DNA from 3 places in the Actinosynnema sp. NPDC050436 genome. Region 3 is predicted to be linked to each of the others. Evidence: riboswitches for the same ligand, from Rfam matches in the RefSeq annotation. Region 3 holds a riboswitch; each other region holds the start of a gene.

Region 1 (7,486 bases), on a different contig from region 3:
GCACCCGGTCGTCCTCCACCAGCACGGTCATCGAGCGGTCCCGCCCGAAGGGGTCGTGGCAGTCGATCCAGCCCTGTGGTTCGGCCATGTGCGCTCCGATCGGAGGTCGGCGGCGGCGCGGTGGGCACACCGCGGAGGGGCGAGCCCGCCGCGTCAGCGCACGGGCACCTCGCTGTACCTCATCGGCCGACCGGGCGTCGTGACTTACCCGTTACGCGGCGAATTCACTCGTTTGCTTGAGGGTGGACACGGGCTGTGCTCCTCCTGGTAAAGATCTGGGCGTCAGATGGGCGGGGCGGCTGGGCACGACCGCCCGCCGCCCGCTAGCATTGGTGGCGCGGCCCGCTCCCAGTGACCCCCAGGCTGGTTGAGCGGGCCGCCTTTTCATGCCCTCCACGTGCGAGAAGGGGCGCCCACCGTCGTGGTGGACGCCCCTCCTTCGCGGGTGCTCAGACTTCGAGCGGGGTGTGGGTGAGGCCGTGCGCCTCCGCGACCGGCTGGTAGGTCAGCAGGCCGTCGTGCGCGTTGAGGCCCAGCGCCAGCGCCTGGTCCGCGCGCAGCGCCGCCTCCCAGCCCTTGTCGGCCAGCGCGACCGCGTACGGCAGCGTCACGTTGGTCAGCGCGTAGGTGGACGTGCGCGGCACGGCACCGGGCATGTTGGCCACGCAGTAGAACACCGAGTCGTGCACCTGGTAGGTCGGCTCGGCGTGCGTGGTCGGCCGCGAGTCGGCGAAGCAGCCGCCCTGGTCGATGGCGATGTCGACGAGCACGGAGCCCGGCTTCATCTGCGCCACCAGCTCGTTGGAGACCAGCTTCGGGGCCTTCGCGCCCGGCACCAGCACCGCGCCGATGACCAGGTCGGCCTCCCGCACGGCCTGCTCGACCGAGTAGCGGTTCGACGTGACCGTGCGCAGCCGGCCCTGGTACAGGGCGTCGATGTGGCGCAGCCGGTCGACGTTGGTGTCCAGGATCTCGACGTCCGCGCCCAGGCCCACGGCGATGGTGGCCGCGTTCAGGCCCGCCACGCCGCCGCCGATCACGACGACCCGCGCCGGGTGCACGCCGGGCACGCCGCCGGGCAGCACGCCCCGGCCGCCGGACGGCTTCATCAGCGAGAACGCGCCGACCTGGGGCGCGAGCCTGCCCGCCACCTCGGACATCGGGGCCAGCAGCGGCAGCGCGCCGTTCGCGGTCTGCACCGTCTCGTAGGCGATCGCGGTGGTGCCGGAGTCCAGCAGCGCCTGCGTCAGCGGCTGGTCGGCCGCGAGGTGCAGGTACGTGAACAGGGTCTGGCCCTTGCGCAGCAGGGGGTACTCCCGCGCGATCGGCTCCTTGACCTTGAGCACCAGGTCGCCCTCGGCCCACACGTCCTCGGCGGTGGCCAGCACCTTCGCACCCGCCGCGAGGTACTCCTCGTCGGTGATGGCCGAGCCCAGGCCCGCGCCCGCCTCGACGAACACGTCGTGGCCGCGCACCGTCAGCTCGTGGGCGCCTGCGGGGGTCAGCGCGACGCGGTATTCGTGGTTCTTGATCTCGCGGGGTACTGAGATCCGCACGGAGGGCTCCTTCGGGGCGTTGTTAATGCCAAAGGTCCGGTACCGCCATCCGGCTGTCATCGTGCCGTTGGCACGAACGCGCACCTGCCGCGTTGTGCCGGTCGGACAACGGCGGAGGTGGCGTGAAGTCTCTGGACGCGCGTTGACACCCGAGTCGCCGACGACTTAGCGTGCTCGCGTCCGACCAACTGAACATCGGCCGGGGTGTCGCAGGCGACACCGGAACCCGAGCGGGAGAGCCTCCAGCACGTCTGGAGCGCCGAAGGAGCAAGCACCCCGCACACTCTCAGGCAACGAGAACCGCTCGGGCGAGGCGACTCTGGAAAGCGTGCTCACGCGCGCACCCACGGTGCAAGCCGCAGCGCTGCGGCGAAGCTCTCAGGTCCCAGGACAGAGAGGGGACCTGGCCGCGCGGACCGAGGAGCTGACGTGACTTTTCCGGACAACCTGCTGTACACGCCCGAGCACGAGTGGGTCGACTGGACCCCGGGTACCCAGGACCCCGTGGCGATCGGCATCACCTCCTACGCGGCGGAGTCGCTCGGCGACATCGTGTTCGTCCAGCTGCCGACCGTGGGCGAGCGCGTCAAGTCCGGCGACGTGTGCGGCGAGCTGGAGTCGACCAAGTCGGTGAGCGACCTGTACGCGCCGGTCAGCGGCGAGGTCGTGGAGGTCAACACCGAGGTGGCCGACGACCCGTCGCTGATCAACAACGACCCGTACGGCGCGGGCTGGCTGTTCAAGGTCGCCGTCGAGGACGCGACGGGCCTGCTGACCGCCGCGAAGTACGCGGAACTCACCGGGGACTGAGCGCCGTGGCGATCAGCGTCTTCGACCTGTTCTCCGTCGGCATCGGGCCGTCGAGCTCGCACACCGTCGGCCCCATGCGCGCGGCGACCATGTTCGTCGCGCGGCTCGGGCACCGGGCGCACTCGGTGGACCGCGTGCACGTCGAGCTGTTCGGCTCGCTGGGTGCGACCGGGCACGGCCACGGCAGCCCCAAGGCCGTGCTCCTGGGCTTGGAGGGGCACAAGCCGGAGGACGTCGACCCCACGGCGGCCGACGTGCGGGTGCAGGAGATCCGGGCCACCGGCAGGCTGCTGCTGGGCGGTGTGCGGGACATCCCGTTCACCGAGGACGCCGACCTGGTGATGCACCGCCGGAAGTCCCTCCCGCTGCACCCGAACGGGATGAGCTTCACCGCCTATTCCGGCGAAGAGGTGCTGGACGAGGCCGTGTACTACTCGGTCGGCGGCGGGTTCGTGGTGGACGAGACGGCGAGCGGCACCGACCGGATCAAGGCCGACGCCACCCCCATCGCGCACCCGTTCCTCAGCGGCGACGAGCTGCTGGCGCGCACCCGCGAGACCGGGCTGACCATCAGCGAGGTCATGCTCGCCAACGAGCTGTCCTGGCGCTCCGAGCACGACGTGCGCCAGGGCCTGCTGCACATCTGGCACGTGATGCAGGAGTGCGTGGAGCGCGGCTGCACCGAGGACGGCGTGCTGCCGGGCGGGCTGAAGGTGCGGCGGCGGGCCGCCGAGATGCGGCAGCGGCTCGCGGCCGAGCACTTCACCACCGACCCGTTGCGGGTGATGGACTGGGTGACCCTGTTCGCCCTGGCGGTGAACGAGGAGAACGCGGCCGGCGGTCGGGTGGTGACCGCGCCGACCAACGGCGCGGCGGGCATCGTGCCGGCGGTGCTGCACTACTACACGCGGTTCGTGCCGGGCGCGTCCGACGACGGCGTGGTGCGGTTCCTGCTCACGGCGGGCGCGGTGGGCGTGCTGTTCAAGGAGAACGCGTCGATCTCCGGTGCCGAGGTCGGCTGCCAGGGCGAGGTCGGCTCGGCGTGCTCGATGGCGGCCGGCGGCCTGGCCGAGGTGCTCGGCGGGACGCCGGAGCAGGTGGAGAACGCCGCCGAGATCGCCATGGAGCACAACCTCGGCCTGACCTGCGACCCGATCGGCGGGCTCGTGCAGATCCCGTGCATCGAGCGCAACGCGCTGGCGTCGATCAAGGCGATCACCGCCGCGCGCATGGCGTTGCGCGGCGACGGGTCGCACTTCGTGTCGCTGGACAAGGTCATCAAGACCATGCGCGAGACCGGCAAGGACATGAAGGTGAAGTACAAGGAGACCGCGCGGGGCGGTCTGGCGGTGAACGTCATCGAGTGCTGACCCCCGTGGTCTCCCGGCCCGTGCCGGGAGACCACGGCGGCTGCCTCACCGAACGCGGGGCTGGTCCCGGGACGGGTCACCCGGTAGCCCCGGTCCGCCGCGTCGTAGCAGGTCGCCGCCACCACCGCGCTGGTCGCCACGCCGGCGACCACGACGGACCCCACCGAGCGGGCGCGCAGCACCAGGTCGAGGTCGGTGCCGGCGGTCCCCTCGGGGAACGCGTCCCCAGCGCGCCGGCCGCGCCCGGAACCCCTGCGGTGACCGGTCCGGGGGCCTGGTGTCGTCCCGCACCACCCGCCCGACGTCACCCGCCGGGCAGCACGAGACCGGGCGTCGGTCCCGGACGGCGGGCCTACGGGAGCGCGGCCTCGATCGCCTTCACGACCTGCTCGTCCCCGGGCTCGGTGCGCGGTCGGAAGCGGGCCAGCACCTCGCCGTCGGGGGAGACCAGGAACTTCTCGAAGTTCCACTGCACGTCGCCCGCCTCGCCGTCCGCGTCCGGGTGCGCGGTCAGCTCCGCGTACAGCGGGTGCCGGCCCTCGCCGTTCACGTCGATCTTCTCGAACAGCGGGAACGTGACGCCGTAGGTGGCCGAGCAGAACTCCGCGATCTCCTCGGACGTGCCGGGCTCCTGGCCCGCGAACTGATTGCACGGGAAGCCGACCACCGAGAAACCCCGCGCCGCGTACCGGGCCTGGAGCTGCTCCAACCCGGTGTACTGCGGCGTCAGGCCGCACTTCGACGCCACGTTCACCACCAGCACAGCCTTGCCGCGCAACGAACCCAGGCTGCTCGGCGTGCCGTCCAGGGTGTGCACGGCGATGTCGTGGATGCTCATGCGGCCAGCCTACGGTGCCCGGCGCGGGCCGGGCGCTAGCCGCCGTCGCGCGGGCGGAAGACGGTGACGACCACGCGCAGCCCGAGCAGGATGCTGATCACCAGCAGGTTGTAGCCGAACACCTGGTAGAGCGTGATCTGCGGGGCGACCAGCGGGCCGCCGTCCGCGCCCAGCAGGAGCACCGCCATCACGCCGGCGGTCGCGCCGAGGACGGTCAGCATGACCTGGTGCAGCAGGGTGACGACGAAGTGCCGGTCCCGCTCGTCGGCGAACAGCCGCATGGTCATGCCCAGCCTGCCCTGCTCCAGCGCGGCGGAGATGCGCTCCAGCCGGCGCGGCAGCCGCTTGACCATCGGCAGCATCGAGTACAGCTCCTCGGTCACCGTGCGCCGCAACGACTCCGGCGTCAGGCGCTCGCTGAACTGCTTCTCCGCGAACGCCCGCGACTCGACCACGAGGTTGAACCCGGGTGAGAGCGCGCCGAGGGTGCCCTCCACGGTGGCCAGCGCGCGGAACACGGCGGCGATCTCCGGCGGGATGCTCAGGCCGTAGCGGTGCACGAGGGTGAACAGGTCGCCGAACATCTGGGCGTCCGGCCGCATCCCGGCGCCCAGGTGCCGGGCCATGAACTGGCCCAGCGCCCGTTCGAGCTGCTGCTCGTCGATCTCGTCGGGCCGGGTCACCAGCTCCAGCAGCGCGTCGCGCAGGCCCGCCGGGTCGCCCCGGTCGACGGCCAGCAGCAGCTTGCCCAGCGCGGAGCGGAGCTGGGCGTCGATCCGGCCCACCGAGCCGAAGTCGAGCATCCCCAGCCGGCCGTCGCGCAGCAGCATGATGTTGCCGGGGTGCGGGTCGGCGTGGAAGACGCCGTTGAGCATCACCTGGCGCAGCAGCACGTCGAGCAGCGACCGGGCCAGCCCGCCCCGGTCTGCGGACTCCAGCGCGGCGGACCGGATCGGGCTGCCGTCCAGGCGCTCCATCACCAGGACCCGCGACGTGCACAGCGCCTCGTGCACCTGCGGCAGCACGACGTCGGTGTCGGCGGACGCGGCGCGGACGGCCGCGAGGTTGCGCGCCTCGACCCGGAAGTCGAATTCCTCGCGCAGCGCGGCGGAGAACCCGGCCGCCAGGTCCCGCACGCCGATCGCCTTGCCCCAGCGGGTGCGGTCGTGCAGCGTCGCGGCCAGCCGGCCCACGATGTCGAGGTCGCCCTCGGCCACCCGCCGCACGCCCGGCCGCTGCACCTTGACCACGACCTCCTCGCCGGACTTCAGCCGCGCGCGGTGCACCTGCGCCACGGACGCCGCCGCGATCGGGGCCTCGTCGAACTCGGCGAACACCTCCTCGGGCGGCCCCAGCTCGGTGACCAGCACCTCGCGCACGGAGGCCCACGGCGCGGCGGGGACCTTGTCCTGCAACAGGGTCAGCTCGTCGACCACGTCCGGCGGCAGCAGGTCGGGCCGGGTGGACAGCACCTGGCCGAGCTTGACGAAGGTGACGCCGCCCTCCTCCAGCGCCAGCCGCAGGGACCGGGCCAGGTGGGTGTCGGTCCGCTCGCGCCCGCGCAGGTACGGGCCGAGCCCGTGGCGGAACGCGATGGCGCTGATCCGGGAGTACCGCCGGGCCCGCGCGACCCGGTTGCGCAGCAGCCGCCACCACTCGGTGACCGGCGGGATCGAGCCGGTCGGCACGACGATCTCGGCCAGCACCAGGATCGAGATGACGGCCAGCAGCGCGATGCCGATCTGGATGGTGCTGAGCGCGGTGAGGGTGTCCTCTTCGGTGGACACCCCGGAGAGCAGGCCGGAGGTCACCGACAGGCCCACCATGCACGCCAACGCGGTGCGGACCAGCCCCACCCGCAGCCCGAGGATGCGCCGCGCGGCCAGCGCGATCCCCATGATCAGCGCCAGGAACGTCGCCGGCACGACGATCGGGTAGAGCACCATCTCGACGTATTCCACGTCTCCCCCTCCGGTCGCGCGGAGGATAGATCCGCCTCCCTGAGAGTGCCGACCCGGAGCCGGTACCCCGGGTCGGGGCGGGCGGGACGCGGTGCGCGGAACGTCGCCGGGGCGACCGGGCCGGGGGTGCGCTAGAAGGAGAACACCGGGCCGGTGTCGGCGTGCAGCAGGCACGGGTTGGCGTACTCGGCGGTGAACTCGCGCGGTTCGCCGCGCCACACGCCGGCTGCGGTGACCGTCACCGGGTCGTACTGGAGCGTGCAGACGGCGTTGCCGTCCGCCAGGTCGGAGACCTGGCCGCCGACGGGGCCGAGCGCCTCGCACACGACGGCCGCCCGGGGGTGGCCGCCGCCGGCGGGCGCGCAGGTGAGCTGGGTGACCTGGGTCGTGCCCTGGTGAGTCCGGCTCAGCACGAGCGTCGCCTCCGGGGCGGCGACGGTGGGGATCAGCGCGGCGAACGCCGCGAGGAGGGGGAGCGGTGCCATGCCCCCACAGTGGACCGCCGCGCACCGCGCCCTCCAGCCAAGTCACCACATCGTGTGGTTTCTTCACGAACGGCGGGGGTGGGTGGACCGTGCGGCGACTTCGGCTCTCCACTGTGACCTGGGTCACGGCGTGTCCCGCCCCGGCCACCGGAGGACCAGGGTGGGCCGATGGGCAATTCCGGGGTGCGCAGGGTGGCGTTCGCCAGTTCGGCGGGCAACGCGGTCGAGTTATACGACTTCCTGCTCTACGGCACCGCTTCCGCGCTCGTCTTCGACAAGCTGTTCTTCCCGTCCTTCGACCCGTGGGTCGGCACGCTGCTGGCCTTCGCCACGTTCGGCGCGGGCTTCCTCGCCAGGCCGCTGGGCGGCGTGGTGATCGGCCACTACGGCGACCGGATCGGGCGGCGCTCGATGCTCGTGCTCACGCTCACCGCGACCGGGGTGTCCACGGCGCTCATCGGGCTGC
Region 2 (7,486 bases), on a different contig from region 3:
TGGCGTCTTGATCAGTTCCAGTGTAGTCGGCCGGTCGTCCGGCGGCGGATGACGCGCGGTGAACGGTTCGACCTGCGCCCGGCGGGCTACACCCCGGGGGAAGCGCGCCGCGCAATTCGGCGACCGGATCGCCCGATGGGCGAGACTCGCGCAATTCGGAGGTGGCGGACGCCACAGTTCGCGCACAATCTGGACGTGGGGACAGCGCCGCGACCGTCGCGGGCGACACCCGTACGGAGGGATCGACGATGAGCACCACTACGGAAACCGAGTCCGAGCCCGCGAAGCGCAAGGCGGCGCGCGCCCGCACCGCGGGCGCGGCACCGCTGCCCACCGCCCCGTGCAGCGTGGTCTGGAGCAAGGGCCACGCCTACGTGCTCGAAGGTTTCCGAGCCCGCTGGGTCGGCGTGGACGACCGCGGTCGCCCGCAGGCGCTCAGCGGCGAGCAGTTGCAACGCCGGGGCTGGAGCCGCACCCGGTCGCACTGACCGGACCGCGACCCAACCCCTCCCGCCGAACCCTCGGGCTCCCCGTGCTGACCGCGCGCCGGGTCCCCCAGAGCCCGAGGCCCCGGGTGCCCGCACGCCCCTCTCCGCCCACCCTCCCCACCCACCCGGGCTGCCCGCTGCCCGGAGAACACCCCGTGCCGCACCCGCCGCCCACCGGCGGCTCTACAGTTCGGGTGTGCCGCACGACCCCGCAGACCGGTGGCTGACCATCCCGAACGCGCTCAGCGTGCTCCGGCTGCTCGGCGTCCCGCTGTTCCTGTACCTGCTGCTCGGGCCGCAGGCCGACGGGTGGGCGGTGGTCGTGCTGGTCCTCGCGGGCCTGTCGGACTGGCTGGACGGCAAGCTCGCCCGCTGGCTGGACCAGATGAGCCGGCTCGGCGCGCTGCTCGACCCGGCCGCCGACCGGCTCTACATCCTGTCCACGCTGGTCGCCTTCGTGGTCCGCGACATCGTGCCGTGGTGGGTGGCGGCGGTCCTGGTCGGCCGGGAGCTGGTGGTCGGCGCGTGCCTGCCGGTGCTGCGGCGGCGCGGCTACGGGCCGTTCGAGGTCACCTACCTGGGCAAGGCCGCGACCTTCAACCTGCTCTACGCGTTCCCCATGCTCCTGCTCGCCCAGGGGACGTCCACCGCCGCCCAGGTCGCCCGACCGGTGGCCTACGCGTTCATGGTGTGGGGCGGTGCGCTCTACTTGTGGTCGGGGGCGTTGTACGTGTACCAGTTCTCCCTCGCCCTGCGTCGACCGCCGGGGGTCGTACCCGCCTGAACGGGGCGTGGGAAGATCCGGCAGCGAAGATCCACCGTCATGAAGGAGCACACCGCGGTGATTCCCGAGGAGCTCAAGTACACCGAGGAGCACGAGTGGGTGTTGCGCACCGGTGACGACACCGTGCGCATCGGCATCACCGACTACGCCCAAGAGCAGCTCGGCGACGTCGTGTTCGTCCAGCTCCCGGAACTCGGGGAGCAGGTGGGGGCGGGCCAGACCCTCGGCGAGGTCGAGTCCACCAAGAGCGTGTCGGACATCTACGCCCCGCTCGCGGGCGAGGTCGTGGCCCGCAACGACTCCCTCGACCAGCAGCCCGACCTGGTCAACTCCGACCCGTACGGCGAGGGCTGGATGGTGGAGCTGCGCCTGGAGGACCCCACCGCGGTCGACGACCTGCTCGACGCCGCCGCGTACCAGGAGCTGGCGGCACAGGGGTGACGTCGATCTTCCGTCGGATCTTCGGTCGGTGGGGGAGCCGCTCCTCGGACCGGGGTTCGGGCACGATAGGTTCTAGCGGTCTCGACGGTTCCAGCAGCAGGAGGAGAGCTCAGGTGAGCACGAACGACGGGCCAGGCGTTCCGCCGGAGCAGTCCCCGGAGCGGACCTCCGTTTTCCGGGCCGACTTCCTCGCCGAGGTGGAGGGCGCCGAGGCACCCGCACAGGAGCCGGCCGTCGCCGGTGTCGACGCGCTGCCCGCGGGGTCCGCCCTGCTCGTGGTCAAGCGCGGCCCGAACGCGGGTTCGCGGTTCCTGCTGGACCGGGACACCACCAGCGCGGGCAGGCACCCCGACAGCGACATCTTCCTCGACGACGTGACGGTGTCCCGCCGGCACGCCGAGTTCCGCCGCGAGGGCGGCGAGTTCGTGGTCATCGACGTGGGCAGCCTCAACGGCACCTACGTCAACCGCGAGCCCGTCGACCAGGCGGTCCTCGCCAACGGCGACGAGGTGCAGATCGGCAAGTTCCGCCTCGTGTTCCTGACCGGTCCGGGCGCCGGGGGTCAGGGGGCGCAGTGACGGCGGCCGGGCGGCCACAGCGCGGGGGGCTGAGCATCGGCGCGGTGCTGGCGCAGCTCCGACCGGAGTTCCCCGACGTGACGATCTCCAAGATCCGCTTCCTGGAGTCGGAGGGGCTGGTCCGCCCGGCACGCACCGCCTCGGGGTACCGCCAGTTCACCTCGGTCGACGTCGAGCGGCTGAGGTACGTGCTGGCGGCCCAGCGCGACCGGTACCTGCCCCTGAAGGTCATCAGGGAGCACTTGGACGCGGCCGACGCGGCGGCCCCGGGCCGCGTGCTGCGCGCCGTGGACAGCTTGCCCGCCGCCGACCAGGCCGCCGGCGGGTCCGCGCCCCGGCTGTCCCGGGAGGAGCTGCTGGCCCGCTCCGGGCTGGACGGGGCGCTGCTGGCGGACCTGGAGCAGCACGGCCTGCTCAGGGCGGGCGCGGGCGGGTCCTACGACCAGGACGCCCTCCAGGTCGCCACCACCGTGCGCGCGCTGACCGGCCTCGGCCTGGACCCGCGCCACCTGCGAACCTTCCGCGCGGCGGCCGACCGCGAGGTCGGCCTCGTCGAGCAGGTCGTCGCACCCCTCTACCGGCAGCGGGACCCGCGAGCGCGCGGCCGTGCCGATGAAGTCGTCCGCGAACTCGCGGCGCTTTCCGTAACGCTGCACACACTCCTGGTGAAGACCGGGCTCCGCGACGTCGCAGGTGGTCGCGTTTCCCCCAGGTGAACCGGTGTCCGAATGGTGATCCGGATACCAGGTGGTTGCGCACAAGGCCCGCTTGGCGGGTAGCGTCGAAAGGGTACGTGGGGGATCCTCGTGGGATAGCGGGGACGCCAGAATTTCAGCGCGCTGAGGGAGGCGATACCCGATGAGCGAGATGCGCGTCGTCGGCGTGCGGGTGGAACTGCCCGCCAACCAGCCGATCCTGCTGCTGCGCGAGACCGAGGGCGAGCGCTACCTGCCGATCTGGATCGGGTCGGTCGAGGCCACCGCCATCGCCCTGGAACAACAGGGCGTGCGCCCCGCGCGGCCACTGACCCACGACCTGCTCAAGGACGTCATCGGGGCCCTGGGCCGCAACCTCGAACAGGTCCGCATCACCGACCTGCAGGAGGGCACCTACTTCGCCGAGCTGGTGTTCGACGGCGACGTCCGGGTGTCGGCGCGCCCGAGCGACTCGGTGGCCCTGGCGCTGCGGATCGGCGTGCCGATCCACGCGGAGGAGTCGGTGCTGGCCGAGGCCGGCCTGATCATCCCGGACGAGCAGGAGGACGAGGTCGAGAAGTTCCGCGAGTTCCTCGACTCGGTGTCGCCGGAGGACTTCCGGGGCGCGGACACGTAGCCCGGTCCCGGGCCGGGCGTGCCGCCGCGGCGCGCAGGTGGACGAGGTGGAGGCGGTCCGGCCCGGTGGGGTCGGACGGGCAGCCCGGAGCGGTCGCTCCGGGCTTTCGCGCGTTCGGGGCGCAGCGGGGCGGCAGCGGCCGGGTCCCGGCCGGCTGGGGAGTGCCCCGGGCGGTCCGGGACCCCGTGCCGGGAGCTGTTCGGGGGGCGCCGGGGGCCGTCCGGGCGGTCGGCCGGTGTGCACGACGGACGCTCGGTGGCGGGCTGTGAGTGGGCGTTTCGTCGGTTCGGGTGCCGGCTGCGCCACGAGGGGCCGGTGGTCCGGCCGCGAGTCGGGTCGGCCCCCCGTGGTGTGTGCGGTGAGTTGTGGATCAACCCGGTGTGCCACCCCCCGGTGTCACACTTCCGAATTACACAACGTCAGCGGTGATCGGCTAAACGATCACTAAACGTCACCCGAATGGCTTACGTCGGGCGTCTCTCTCAACCTCAACCTGAGGTTGAGGTGCGACACGCTCAGCGCGTCGCGTTGACCTGCCCCCTAGGCGGTCTTACCGTCGAACTCGGGTGAATTGCCACGGTGTGATTCCAACGCCGGGGCGGTTGCACGGTGGTCGCCGGCTGTCGTGGCCGGACCGAGGGGAGGCAGGCGTGGTCGAGGAAGCCATCCGGGCCGGATCCGGCGAACAGGGTGAGCTGTTCCCGGACTCCTCGCTGCCGGACGAGCTCGTGGGCTACCGAGGCCCTGCCGCGTGCCAGATCGCGGGCATCACCTACCGCCAGCTCGACTACTGGGCCCGCACCGGACTGGTCAACCCGACCATAAGGAGTGCCCAGGGCTCGGGCAGCCAGCGGCTGTACTCGTTCAAGGACATCCTGGTGCTCAAGGTGGTCAAGCGGCTGCTGGACACCGGGGTCTCGTTGCAGAACATCCGGGTCGCGGTCGACCACCTGCGCCGCCGGGGCGTGCAGGACCTGGCCCGGATCACGCTGTTCAGCGACGGCACGACGGTCTACGAGTGCACCTCGCCGGAGGAGGTCGTGGACCTGCTCCAGGGCGGTCAGGGGGTGTTCGGGATCGCGGTCAGCGGCGCGATGCGGGAGATCAGCGGCACCATCCACGAGTTCCCCGCCGAGCGCGCGGACGGCGGGGAGGTCGAGCACGCCCCGAACGACGAGCTGTCCCGCCGCCGGCGCACCCGCGCCACCGGCTGAGGCCCGCGCGCGTCGGTACCGCCAGGCCCGTCGGAGCGGTCCGGGGCGTCGGTCCGGCCGGGCCCCGCAGCCGCGACCCCGAAGTCCCGTGCCACCGGCTGAGATCCGCGTCGCGTCCGTGCGGGCCTGCGGGCCTGGTCCGGGTACCATTCGCGGGTAGTCGCTTTATCCCGCGCGGGAGAGTCCGAGCACGTCTCGGCGCCGAAGGAGCAAATCCTCCCCGGAACCTCTCAGGCGCAAGGACCGCGCGGGTGAGACGCCTCTGGAAAGCGGGTCGGTCCGCCGACCCCGCCGACGGTGCAAGCCCGGTCCGTTCCGACGGCCGGGTGAAGCTCTCAGGCGCCCCGACGGGCAGAAGACAGAGGGGGAGGGCAACGGCAGAAGTGTGCCCGTAGCCCCGGAGGCGTATCTATGACGCACGACCGCATCCCCCTCGCCGCTCTCGAGCACGGCACCCCCTTCGCCGACCGGCACGTGGGCCCCCGGCCGGCCGAGCTGGCCCGCATCCTCGACGTGATCGGCGTCGGCTCGCTGGAGGAGCTGGCGCAGCGCGCGGTGCCCGAGTCGATCCGGGAGCGCGACCTGGTGCTGGACCTGCCCGCGCCCGCCACGGAGACCGAGGCGCTGGCCGAGCTGCGCGCCCTGGCCGCTCGCAACAAGCCGCTCAAGCAGATGATCGGCCTGGGCTACTACGGCACCACCACCCCGCCGGTGATCCGCCGCAACGTGCTGGAGAGCCCGGCCTGGTACACCGCCTACACCCCCTACCAGCCGGAGATCTCGCAGGGCCGGCTGGAGGCGCTGCTGAACTTCCAGACCGTGGTGGCCGACCTGACCGGCCTGGCCCTGGCCAACGCGTCCATGCTGGACGAGTCCACGGCCGCCGCCGAGGCGATGACCCTGGTCCGCCGCGCCGGCCGGAGCAAGTCCGCCAAGTTCGTGGTCGACCAGGACACGCTGCCGCAGACGCTGGCCGTGATCGAGACCCGCGCCGAGCCGCTGGGCATCGAGGTCGTCACCGCCGACCTGTCGCAGGGCCTGGAGGGCCTCGGCCTGGGCGGCGACTTCTTCGGCGTGCTGCTGTCCTTCCCCGGCGCCTCCGGCGTGGTCCGCGACCAGGAGTCGCTGATCGCGGAGATCCACGCGGCCGGCGCGCAGGCCGTGGTGGCCGCCGACCTGCTGTCGCTGACCCTGCTGCGCCCGCCCGGCGAGATCGGCGCGGACGTCGTCGTCGGCACCACCCAGCGCTTCGGCGTGCCGATGGGCTTCGGCGGCCCGCACGCCGGGTACATGGCCGTCCGCGCGGGCCTGGAGCGCCAGCTCCCCGGCCGGCTGGTCGGCGTGTCGGTCGACGCCGACGGCAACCGCGCCTACCGGCTGGCGCTGCAGACCCGCGAACAGCACATCCGCCGCGAGAAGGCGACCAGCAACATCTGCACCGCGCAGGTCCTGCTGGCCGTGATCGCCTCCATGTACGCCGTGTACCACGGCCCGGAGGGGCTGCGCGGCATCGCCACCCGCGCCCACCGGATGGCGACCGTGCTGGCCGCCGGCCTGTGCGAGGGCGGCGTCGAGGTCGTGCACGGCGAGTTCTTCGACACCGTCCGGGCGCGCGTCGAGGGCCGGGCCGCCGCGATCGTGGCCGCCGCCCGCGAGCTGGGCGTCAACCTGTGGCAGGTGGACGCCGACACGGTGTCGATCGCCTGCGACGAGACGACGACCCGCGACGACCTCGTCGCGGTGTGGCGGGCGTTCGACGTGGCGGTGGCCGACATCGACGGCCTGGACGCCGACACCGCCGACGGCATCCCCGCCGACCTGCGCCGCACCAGCGACTACCTCACGCACCCGGTGTTCCACGCGCACCGCTCGGAGACCGCGCTGCTGCGCTACCTGCGGTCGCTGTCGGACAAGGACGTCGCGCTCGACCGCAGCATGATCCCGCTCGGCTCGTGCACGATGAAGCTCAACGCCACGGCCGAGATGGAGGCCATCACCTGGCCCGAGTTCGCCGAGCTGCACCCGTTCGCGCCCGCCTCCGACGCCGCCGGCCTGCTCTCGCTGGTCCGGGACCTGGAGTCGTGGCTGGCCGAGGTGACCGGCTACGACGCGGTGTCGCTCCAGCCCAACGCGGGCAGCCAGGGCGAGTTCGCGGGCCTGCTGGCGATCCGCGCCTACCACCGCGCCAACGGCGACGAGCACCGCGACGTGTGCCTGATCCCGTCCTCCGCGCACGGCACCAACGCCGCGTCGGCCGTCATGGCCGGGATGCGCGTGGTCGTGGTGAAGTGCGACGACAAGGGCAACGTCGACCTGGGCCACCTGCGCGCGACGGTCGACGCCCACCGCGACGACCTGGCCGCGATCATGATCACCTACCCGTCCACGCACGGCGTGTACGAGGACACCGTGCGCGAGGTGTGCGGCCTGGTGCACGAGGCCGGCGGCCAGGTGTACGTGGACGGCGCGAACCTCAACGCGCTGATCGGCCTGGCCCAGTACGGCAAGTTCGGCTCGGACGTGTCGCACCTGAACCTGCACAAGACGTTCTGCATCCCGCACGGCGGCGGCGGCCCCGGCGTCGGCCCGATCGGCGTGCGCTCGCACCTCGCGCCGTTCCTGCCCAACCACCCGTTGCAGCCGACCGCC
Region 3 (7,486 bases):
GCCGAAGTGCTTGGCGGCGTGGACGATCATCGACCCCCAGCCGCAGCCCACGTCCAGCAGCCGCATCCCCGGTGCCAGGCCCAGCTTGCGGCACACCAGGTCCAGCTTGGCGTGCTGCGCCTCGGCGACCGTGGCACCCGGCGAGGTGAAGTAGCCGCACGAGTAGGCCATGCTCGGGTCGAGCACCAGCTCGTAGAACGCGTTGCTCAGGTCGTAGTGGTGGGCGATGGCGTCCCGGTCCCGGTCGCGGGTGTGCCGCCGACCGGACAGCCGGGCCTCCTCGCCGGGTGGCGCGGGGCGCGGGCCGAGCACGCCCAGCCCGGCCGCCGTGCGCAGCGCGCCCAGCACCTCCAGCGGCTTCGGCTTGCCCAGCCTGCCCTGCCGGGCCAGCTCCCAGAACCGGACCAGGCCCTCGGTCAGGTCGCCGTCCACGTCCAGCTCACCCGCCACGTACGCGCGGGACAGGCCCAGCTCGTCGGGGTTCCACAGCAGCCGGCGCAGGGCGCGGCGGGACCTGATCACGGCCACCGGGCCGTCCTGCGGACCGGCCGTGCTGCCGTCCCACGCGCGCAGCCCGATGGGCAGTTGCGCACCCAGCAGACGTTCGACGACGGCGGCGAGACGCCCGGCCACTCCGGCGGTTGCGACGACCACGAACTCCTCCTCACACCTCTGGTGTCCCGACGTTCGCACGACACCCCCGTCCCGGTTCACCCCCGCCGCGCGGCACCCCTGACTTCGCCCGATCGGCCCACCGGCCCTGAACCGGCGTTCCGGGGCCGCCGTAGTCGTCGGTGGAGCGGGTGACCGACCATGGAGGAGTTGAGCGTGATCCGACGAAACCGCATCGCCATCGCCGTCGCGGGCGGCCTGGCGGCCGTGCTCGCGCTGGTCGTGTGGACCTCGAACGCCTCCGGGCGGCAGGACCCGGCCCCGGTGCGCACCGACCAGGTCGGGGCAGCCGCGCAGGCCGACTACGGCGACACCCCCGCCGCGCCGCCCGCGACGACCTCGCAGTCCCCGCTGGAGACACCCGCCGAGACGGCGGCCGGTGCGCCCGAGGGGCAGGCCGCGCCCGCCGGGCCGACGGTCGCGCTGGTCGCCAAGAGCGTGCCGAAGATGGGCGACGTGGTGCAGGACGGCGACGGCCGCACCCTGTACCGGTTCGACAAGGACACGCCGAACCCGCCGAAGTCCGCCTGCGAGGGCAAGTGCGCCGAGACCTGGCCGCCGCTGCTGGCCGGCGGCGGCACCCCGGCGCTGGAGGGCGTGGACCCGACGCTGGTCGGCACGGTGAAGCGCGCGGACGGCACCGAGCAGGTCACCCTCGCCGGGTGGGCGCTCTACACCTACGCAAAGGACGAGGCACCCGGTCAGTGGAAGGGCCAGGGCGTGGGCGGCACGTGGTTCGTGGTCCGACCCGACGGCAAGCGCAACGTCGAGTGCCTGCCGCCCGGCGTCCGCGCTCCCGCCGCGTAGCCCGTCGCCGAGCGGTTCGCCGCCCGGACGCGGCGCGGCCCGTGAGCAGCGCGGTCCCCCGGCCTGGGGTTGGCCGGGGGACCACGTGTCGGACGCCGAACCCCTACAGGTTCGGGTAGAGCGGGTGCTTCGCGGCCAGCACCTCGACCCGGGAGCGCAGCTCGGCCAGGTCCGGCGACGCCTGGAGGGCCGCCGCGATCACGTCCGCGACCTCGGCGAAGTCCGCCGCGCCGAAGCCCCGGGTGGCCAGGGCGGGCGTGCCGATCCGCAGGCCCGAGGTGACCATCGGCGGGCGCGGGTCGTTCGGCACCGCGTTGCGGTTCACCGTGATGCCCACCTCGTGCAGCCGGTCCTCGGCCTGCTTGCCGTCCAGCTCGGACCCGACCAGGTCGACCAGCACCAGGTGCACGTCCGTGCCGCCGGTCAGCACCTTCACGCCGGCCGCCGCCGCGTCGGGCTGCGACAGGCGGTCGGCCAGGATCTTCGCGCCCTCGACCGTGCGGCGCTGGCGGTCGGCGAACTCGGGCGACGCGGCGTGCTTGAACGCCACCGCCTTGCCCGCGATCACGTGCTCCAGCGGCCCGCCCTGCTGGCCGGGGAACACCGCCGAGTTGATCTTCTTGGCGAGGTCGGCCTCGTTGGTCAGGATCACGCCGCCGCGCGGGCCGCCCAGCGTCTTGTGCGTGGTCGTGGTGGTGACGTGCGCGTGCGGCACGGGGCTGGGGTGCAGCCCGGCCGCCACCAGGCCGGCGAAGTGCGCCATGTCGACCATCAGGTAGGCGTCGACCGAGTCCGCGATCCGGCGGAACTCCGCGAAGTCCAGCTGCCTCGGGTAGGCCGACCAGCCCGCCACGATCAGCTTGGGCCGGTGCTCGGTCGCCAGCCGCTCGACCTCGGCCATGTCGACCCGGCCGTCGGTCTCCGACACGTGGTAGGGCACCACGTCGTAGAGCTTGCCGGAGAAGTTGATCCGCATCCCGTGGGTCAGGTGGCCGCCGTGCGCCAGGTCCAGGCCCAGGATCGTGTCGCCGGGCTGGAGCAGGGCGAACATCGCGCACGCGTTGGCCTGCGCGCCCGAGTGCGGCTGCACGTTCGCGTAGCCCGCGCCGAACAGCTCCTTGACCCGCGAGATGGCCAGCCGCTCGACCACGTCGACGTTCTCGCAGCCGCCGTAGTACCGCCGGCCGGGGTAGCCCTCGGCGTACTTGTTGGTCAGCACGGAGCCCTGCGCCTGGAGCACCGACACCGGGGTGAAGTTCTCCGACGCGATCATCTCCAGGGTGCCCTGCTGCCGGCCGAGCTCCGCCGCGACGGCCTCGGCGACCTCCGGGTCGAACTCCGCGAGGGAGGTGTTGAAGTGCTCGGACATGGTGTCTCCCTTACGAGTTTCGCTTGTAGAACGGCAGCGCGACGACTTCCACGGGCTCCTGCCTGCCCCGGATGTCGACGGCCAGAGCGGTGCCGGGCTCGGCCAGCGCCGGCGGCACGTAGGCCATCGCCACCGAGTAGCCCAGGGTCGGCGACAGCGCGCCGCTGGTGACCTCGCCGACCACCGAGCCGGACGCGTCCAGCACCGGGTAGCCGTGCCGGGGCGCGCGGCGGGACGTGGTCCTGAGGCCGACCAGCTTCGCCTCCGCGCCCTGCTCGGCGACGGCGGCCAGCGCCTCGCGGCCGACGAAGTCCTCCGGCTTGTCCAGCTTCACCACGCGGCCCAGGTTGGCGTGGTACGGGGTGCGCGCGGCGCTGAGCTCGTTGCCGTACAGCGGCATCCCGGCCTCCAGGCGCAGCGTGTCGCGGCAGCCGAGGCCGGCGGGCCGGAGGTCGTGCTCGCGGCCCGCCTCCAGCAGCGCCTGCCACACCGCCGGCGCGTCGGCCGGGTCGAGGAACAGCTCGAAGCCGTCCTCGCCGGTGTAGCCGGTGCGGGCGAGCAGCGCGGGCCGGCCGGCCACCTCGGTCGGGTAGGAGGCGTAGTACTTGACCGACGCGAGGTCGGTGGTGGTGAGACCGGCCAGGATCGCGGTGGACGCCGGCCCCTGGACCGCCAGCAGGGCGTAGTCGACGGACTTGTCCACGACGGAGGTGTCGAAGCCCTCCGCGCGCTCGACCAGCGCCTGGAACACGACGGCCGCGTTCGAGGCGTTCGCCACGACCAGGTACTCCTGCTCGCCGGTCCGGTAGACGATCAGGTCGTCCAGGACGCCGCCGTCCGCTTGGGTGATCATGGTGTAGCGGGCGCGGCCGACCCCGATCGCGGACGCGTGGCCGACCAGCGCGTGGTCCAGCGCGCGGCCGGCCTCGGGGCCGGACAGCACGATCTCGCCCATGTGCGTCAGGTCGAACAGGCCCGCTGACGTGCGCACGGCGTGGTGCTCGGCGAGCTCGCTGTCGTAGCGCAGCGGCATCCGCCAGCCCGCGAAGTCGGTGAACTGGGCGCCCAGCGCCTCGTGCTCGGCGTGCAGCGGCGTCCGGCGGGTTTCCACGGGGTGGTCCTCCCTGGTGGCGGGCACGGCGACGAGACCGACCTGGTCGGCCGGTCGCCGTTGGTGAAGGATGACACGGTCCATCGGAGACTCCTCGTCGAGTGAGCCTCCCCCTCTGTCATGAGCCTGAGAGCTTCACCGCGCGCGGGGCGCGGCTTGCACCGTGGGCGAGGCGCGCAGCGCCTGCTTTCCAGAGTTGCCTTCGTCGGGCGGTAGCTGTGCCTGAGAGATTCCGGGGAGGAGTTGCTCCTTCGGCGCCCCTTCCGGGGACTCTCCCGCGCGACATCGACGGCCGTGTTCAGTTGGTACCGCCAGACGCTAGTTGTGCCTGGTAGGCACGGTCAACCGGGACCGGGTCACAGAACCTGCCGCCCGGCCGACCACCCGACGACCCGCGCACCCCGGCCGCGCTGCCGCCGAGCAGCGGGAACCCGCCCGCGGAGCCGTCGACGGCCCGCTCCGGGAACCCGCTCCGGGCCGCGCGTCCGCCGTGCAGCACCGGGAACGAACCCCTGTAGAGGCGGGGGAACGCCGGAACACCTCGGCCGCGCGCAGGCACGCCGACCGGTGCCGGCCGCACGCCCACGGCCGTCTCAGCGGACGGTGCGGGGGTGGGGCACGCGGTCACAGCGCACGTTCCTCCTTGACGCTCTCGACCACCTTGCGCTCGGCGTAGAACGACACGAACGGGATGGTGCCCGCGAGCAGCACCAGCGCGGAGCCCTTGAGCGACCACCGCGCCTTGAGCGCCAGGTCGACCGTGAAGACCAGGTAGACGGCGTACAGGAAGCCGTGGACGGGCCCGACGACGGCCATCATCCCGGAGTTGTCGCCGACGTACTTGACGAACATCGCCACCACGAGCAGGAGCAGGCCGACACCGACCACGTAAGCCATGAACCGGAACCGGCTCAACGCACCGCTCATCGCCTACCGACCGCCTTCGCTCACCGCTGGTCCCGCGCGTTGAGCTCCCGGAGGTAGCGGTTGTAGGCCGCCAGCTCGTCGTCCTCGTCGTCGTGCGCGGGTGTTCTGACGGGTTCCACGGTAACGGCCGGACGCGGGGCGGCGGCCACCGGCTCCCGGCTGCCCCCGGCGGCGTCCTCGGCACGGCGCTGGGCGGCGAGCTTGCGCATCCGCCACACCATGAAGACGGGGAACAGGCCGAACAGCGGCCACTGGAAGACGTACCCGAGGTTCTGGAACGTGCCGCCGGCCTCGGAGAACCTCTCCCACTGCCAGTAGGCGAGGCCGCAGCACACGATCAGCGACACCAGGCAGACCGCCGCGATGGCGAGTCTCTTGGGTGTCAGGAGGGTGCCGGGCACCCTCCCACACTACTTCGCGGAGTTCACTTCTCGGCGGAAGGGGCTCCTCGCACAGGAGCCCGCCCTCCCGGTTGGTGCAGGTGTTCGACTCGACGCCGCGCCCTCACAACGCGGCGCTGGTTCACGCAACGCCGTCCCGGCGCTGCCGCTGCAACCTGGCCACGCACCAGGCCGCCGCACTGCCCCGACGCAGGTGCTGGAGCACCGTCATCGGGCCGAGGCGCCGTCCCAGGTCGGCGGGGGTCAACCCGGCCGCCCGGTAGTCGAGCGCGCGCTGGTCCAACGGGCTGATGCCCGCGTCCCACCACCGCTCCGCCTCGGACAGGTCGCCCACGAGCTGCCAGTAGCTGGCGGCAGCCGCGAGCAGCACCTCGGGCACCTCGGGTGCCCTCTTCCGCATCGCCGCCACGTAGGCCGGGTCAGCGGATTCGACCCGCACCAGTCCGCGCGACCCGCCGTTCGCCCGTTGCACGGGGATCCCCGGCGCGGACGGCGGGGCCTCGGCCAGCCACTCGTCCTTGATCCGGTTCACCTCCTGCAACTCGGCGTCGTCCGAGCGCTCAGCCGCCCACTGCCGCAGCAGCTCGTCGACTCCGGAGTCCTCGACCATTCTGCCTCCTCGTCGGTCGAAGATCAGCCAATGCAGCGCACCGTATTAGCGGGTACCGACAACCGCTAGACCCTGGTTTGTCAAAAACCCTGTTACCAGCGCGTTATAGCCCTCATTCCACCCAGACGGTGCAACGTGCGGGCTTGACCGTCACCGCCGGTGACCGGGTTGGCCACCCCCCGCGAGGTGGACTAGGCGAACAGGCTGCGGACGAACGTGATGATCGACTCGGCACCCTGGCGCAGCCAGCCGACGCCGGTCTTGACCGCGTCCGCCGACTGGTCGGGCTGGGTGATCAGGAGGAACAGCAGCAGCGCGACGGCCGCCAGCGTCACCACCTTCTTGACGTTCACGAGACCCTCTCCGTCCGTTCGCAGGTGCCCGGCCGGCAGGCGTCGTGCCCACCGCGTTACGCCCCATGGTCCCCCATTCACCCGGACGATGACGGGAGAACGCGCCCCGTTCCCACGTCCGGGCGCAGGTTGCACCGGGAGCCACGCCCAGGCGGAGACTTCAGTCACCCGAACGGACGATCAAGGGTGTCCCAGCCCCCGCCGATGACCTAGGTACGGGCAACTCGCCCCACTCCCCTGGCACGAGCACCGAGGTTCCTCCACATCGTCAGCACTTTTCCCCGGGCCGCCCCGGTCACTCGTCTGCGCCCGACCGCACACCGTGCGTCATTGGCCGGCACCGGCCGCCCTCCATTTCTCCACGCACCCCGGGCGATTCTTCGCGCCCTTTTCCGGACACCTCCGGGTTACCCGATGACACCCGCGCGTCGCAGTTCGGCAATCTCCACCGCCGACAGCCCGAGGTCGTCCAGGACCTCGATCGTGTGCTCCCCGACGGCCGGGGGCACGGACGGTGCCGCCGCCGGGGTGCGGTCGAACCGGGGCGCGGGCGCGGGCTGCGTCACGCCCCCGACCTCGACGAACGTCCCGCGCGCGGTGTTGTGCGGCACGGTCGGGGCCTCCTCGGGGGCCAGCACCGGGACCAGGCAGGCGTCCGTGCCGGCGGCCAGTTCCGCCCATTCATCCCTCGTTCGAGTGGCCACGGCCGCCGCGATCCGCGCGCGCAGCGCGGGCCACTGCGCCGGGTCGTGCCGGTCCGGCACACCGGCGTCGGCCAGACCCAGGACGACCAGCAGTTCCGCGTAGAACTTCTCCTCCAGCGCCCCGACCGCCACGTACCTGCCGTCCGAAGTGGCGTAGACGTCGTAGAACGGCGCACCGCCGTCGAGCAGGTTGGTGCCGCGCTCCCCCGGCCACGCCCCGGCGGCCTTCATGCCGTGCAGGAACGTCGTCAGCAGCGCCGCGCCGTCCACCATCGCCGCGTCCACCACCTGGCCGCGCCCGGACCGCTCCCGCTCGTGCAGGGCCGCCAGCACGCCCACCGCGAGCAGCAGCCCGCCGCCGCCGAAGTCGCCGACGAGGTTGAGCGGCACGGTGGGCGGCCCGCCGGCCCGCCCGATCGGCTCCAGCGCGCCGGCCAGCGCGATGTAGCCCAGGTCGTGGCCCGCCCGGTCGGCCAGCGGCCCGTCCTGGCCCCAGCCGGTCAGCCGCCCGTAGACCAGCCGGGGGTTGCGG

What was found. A riboswitch is a leader RNA that binds a small molecule or an ion and turns the genes downstream of it on or off. The one in region 3 is predicted to bind glycine.
Region 1: linked by a shared signal. The riboswitch ahead of gcvH (glycine cleavage system protein GcvH) and the one ahead of gcvT (glycine cleavage system aminomethyltransferase GcvT) in region 3 are both predicted to bind glycine.
Region 2: linked by a shared signal. The riboswitch ahead of gcvP (aminomethyl-transferring glycine dehydrogenase) and the one ahead of gcvT (glycine cleavage system aminomethyltransferase GcvT) in region 3 are both predicted to bind glycine.

Annotation. Positions count from the first base shown of each region.
Region 1 covers NZ_JBFAJV010000015.1:6,917-14,402, forward strand. The annotation lists gene AB0I60_RS29505 (hypothetical protein) at 1-88, opposite strand, end outside; gene ald (alanine dehydrogenase) at 450-1,556, opposite strand; glycine riboswitch at 1,778-1,869, shown strand; gene gcvH (glycine cleavage system protein GcvH) at 1,986-2,366, shown strand; gene AB0I60_RS29520 (L-serine ammonia-lyase) at 2,372-3,736, shown strand; partial or broken gene AB0I60_RS29525 (isochorismatase family protein) at 3,811-4,206, opposite strand; gene AB0I60_RS29530 (glutathione peroxidase) at 4,089-4,574, opposite strand; gene AB0I60_RS29535 (AarF/UbiB family protein) at 4,610-6,520, opposite strand; gene AB0I60_RS29540 (SSI family serine proteinase inhibitor) at 6,667-7,020, opposite strand; gene AB0I60_RS29545 (MFS transporter) at 7,189-7,486, shown strand, end outside.
Region 2 covers NZ_JBFAJV010000010.1:249,126-256,611, reverse strand. The annotation lists gene AB0I60_RS24390 (hypothetical protein) at 249-488, shown strand; gene AB0I60_RS24385 (CDP-alcohol phosphatidyltransferase family protein) at 685-1,272, shown strand; gene gcvH (glycine cleavage system protein GcvH) at 1,312-1,713, shown strand; gene garA (glycogen accumulation regulator GarA) at 1,827-2,291, shown strand; gene AB0I60_RS24370 (MerR family transcriptional regulator) at 2,288-3,007, shown strand; gene AB0I60_RS24365 (bifunctional nuclease family protein) at 3,150-3,623, shown strand; gene AB0I60_RS24360 (MerR family transcriptional regulator) at 4,274-4,837, shown strand; glycine riboswitch at 5,003-5,093, shown strand; gene gcvP (aminomethyl-transferring glycine dehydrogenase) at 5,249-7,486, shown strand, end outside.
Region 3 covers NZ_JBFAJV010000014.1:87,795-95,280, reverse strand. The annotation lists gene AB0I60_RS29070 (cyclopropane-fatty-acyl-phospholipid synthase family protein) at 1-654, opposite strand, end outside; gene AB0I60_RS29065 (hypothetical protein) at 829-1,479, shown strand; gene glyA (serine hydroxymethyltransferase) at 1,583-2,848, opposite strand; gene gcvT (glycine cleavage system aminomethyltransferase GcvT) at 2,859-4,043, opposite strand; glycine riboswitch at 4,065-4,159, opposite strand; glycine riboswitch at 4,160-4,247, opposite strand; gene AB0I60_RS29050 (DUF3817 domain-containing protein) at 4,584-4,886, opposite strand; gene AB0I60_RS29045 (hypothetical protein) at 4,907-5,287, opposite strand; gene AB0I60_RS29040 (helix-turn-helix transcriptional regulator) at 5,409-5,897, opposite strand; gene AB0I60_RS29035 (hypothetical protein) at 6,089-6,250, opposite strand; gene AB0I60_RS29030 (CaiB/BaiF CoA-transferase family protein) at 6,658-7,486, opposite strand, start outside.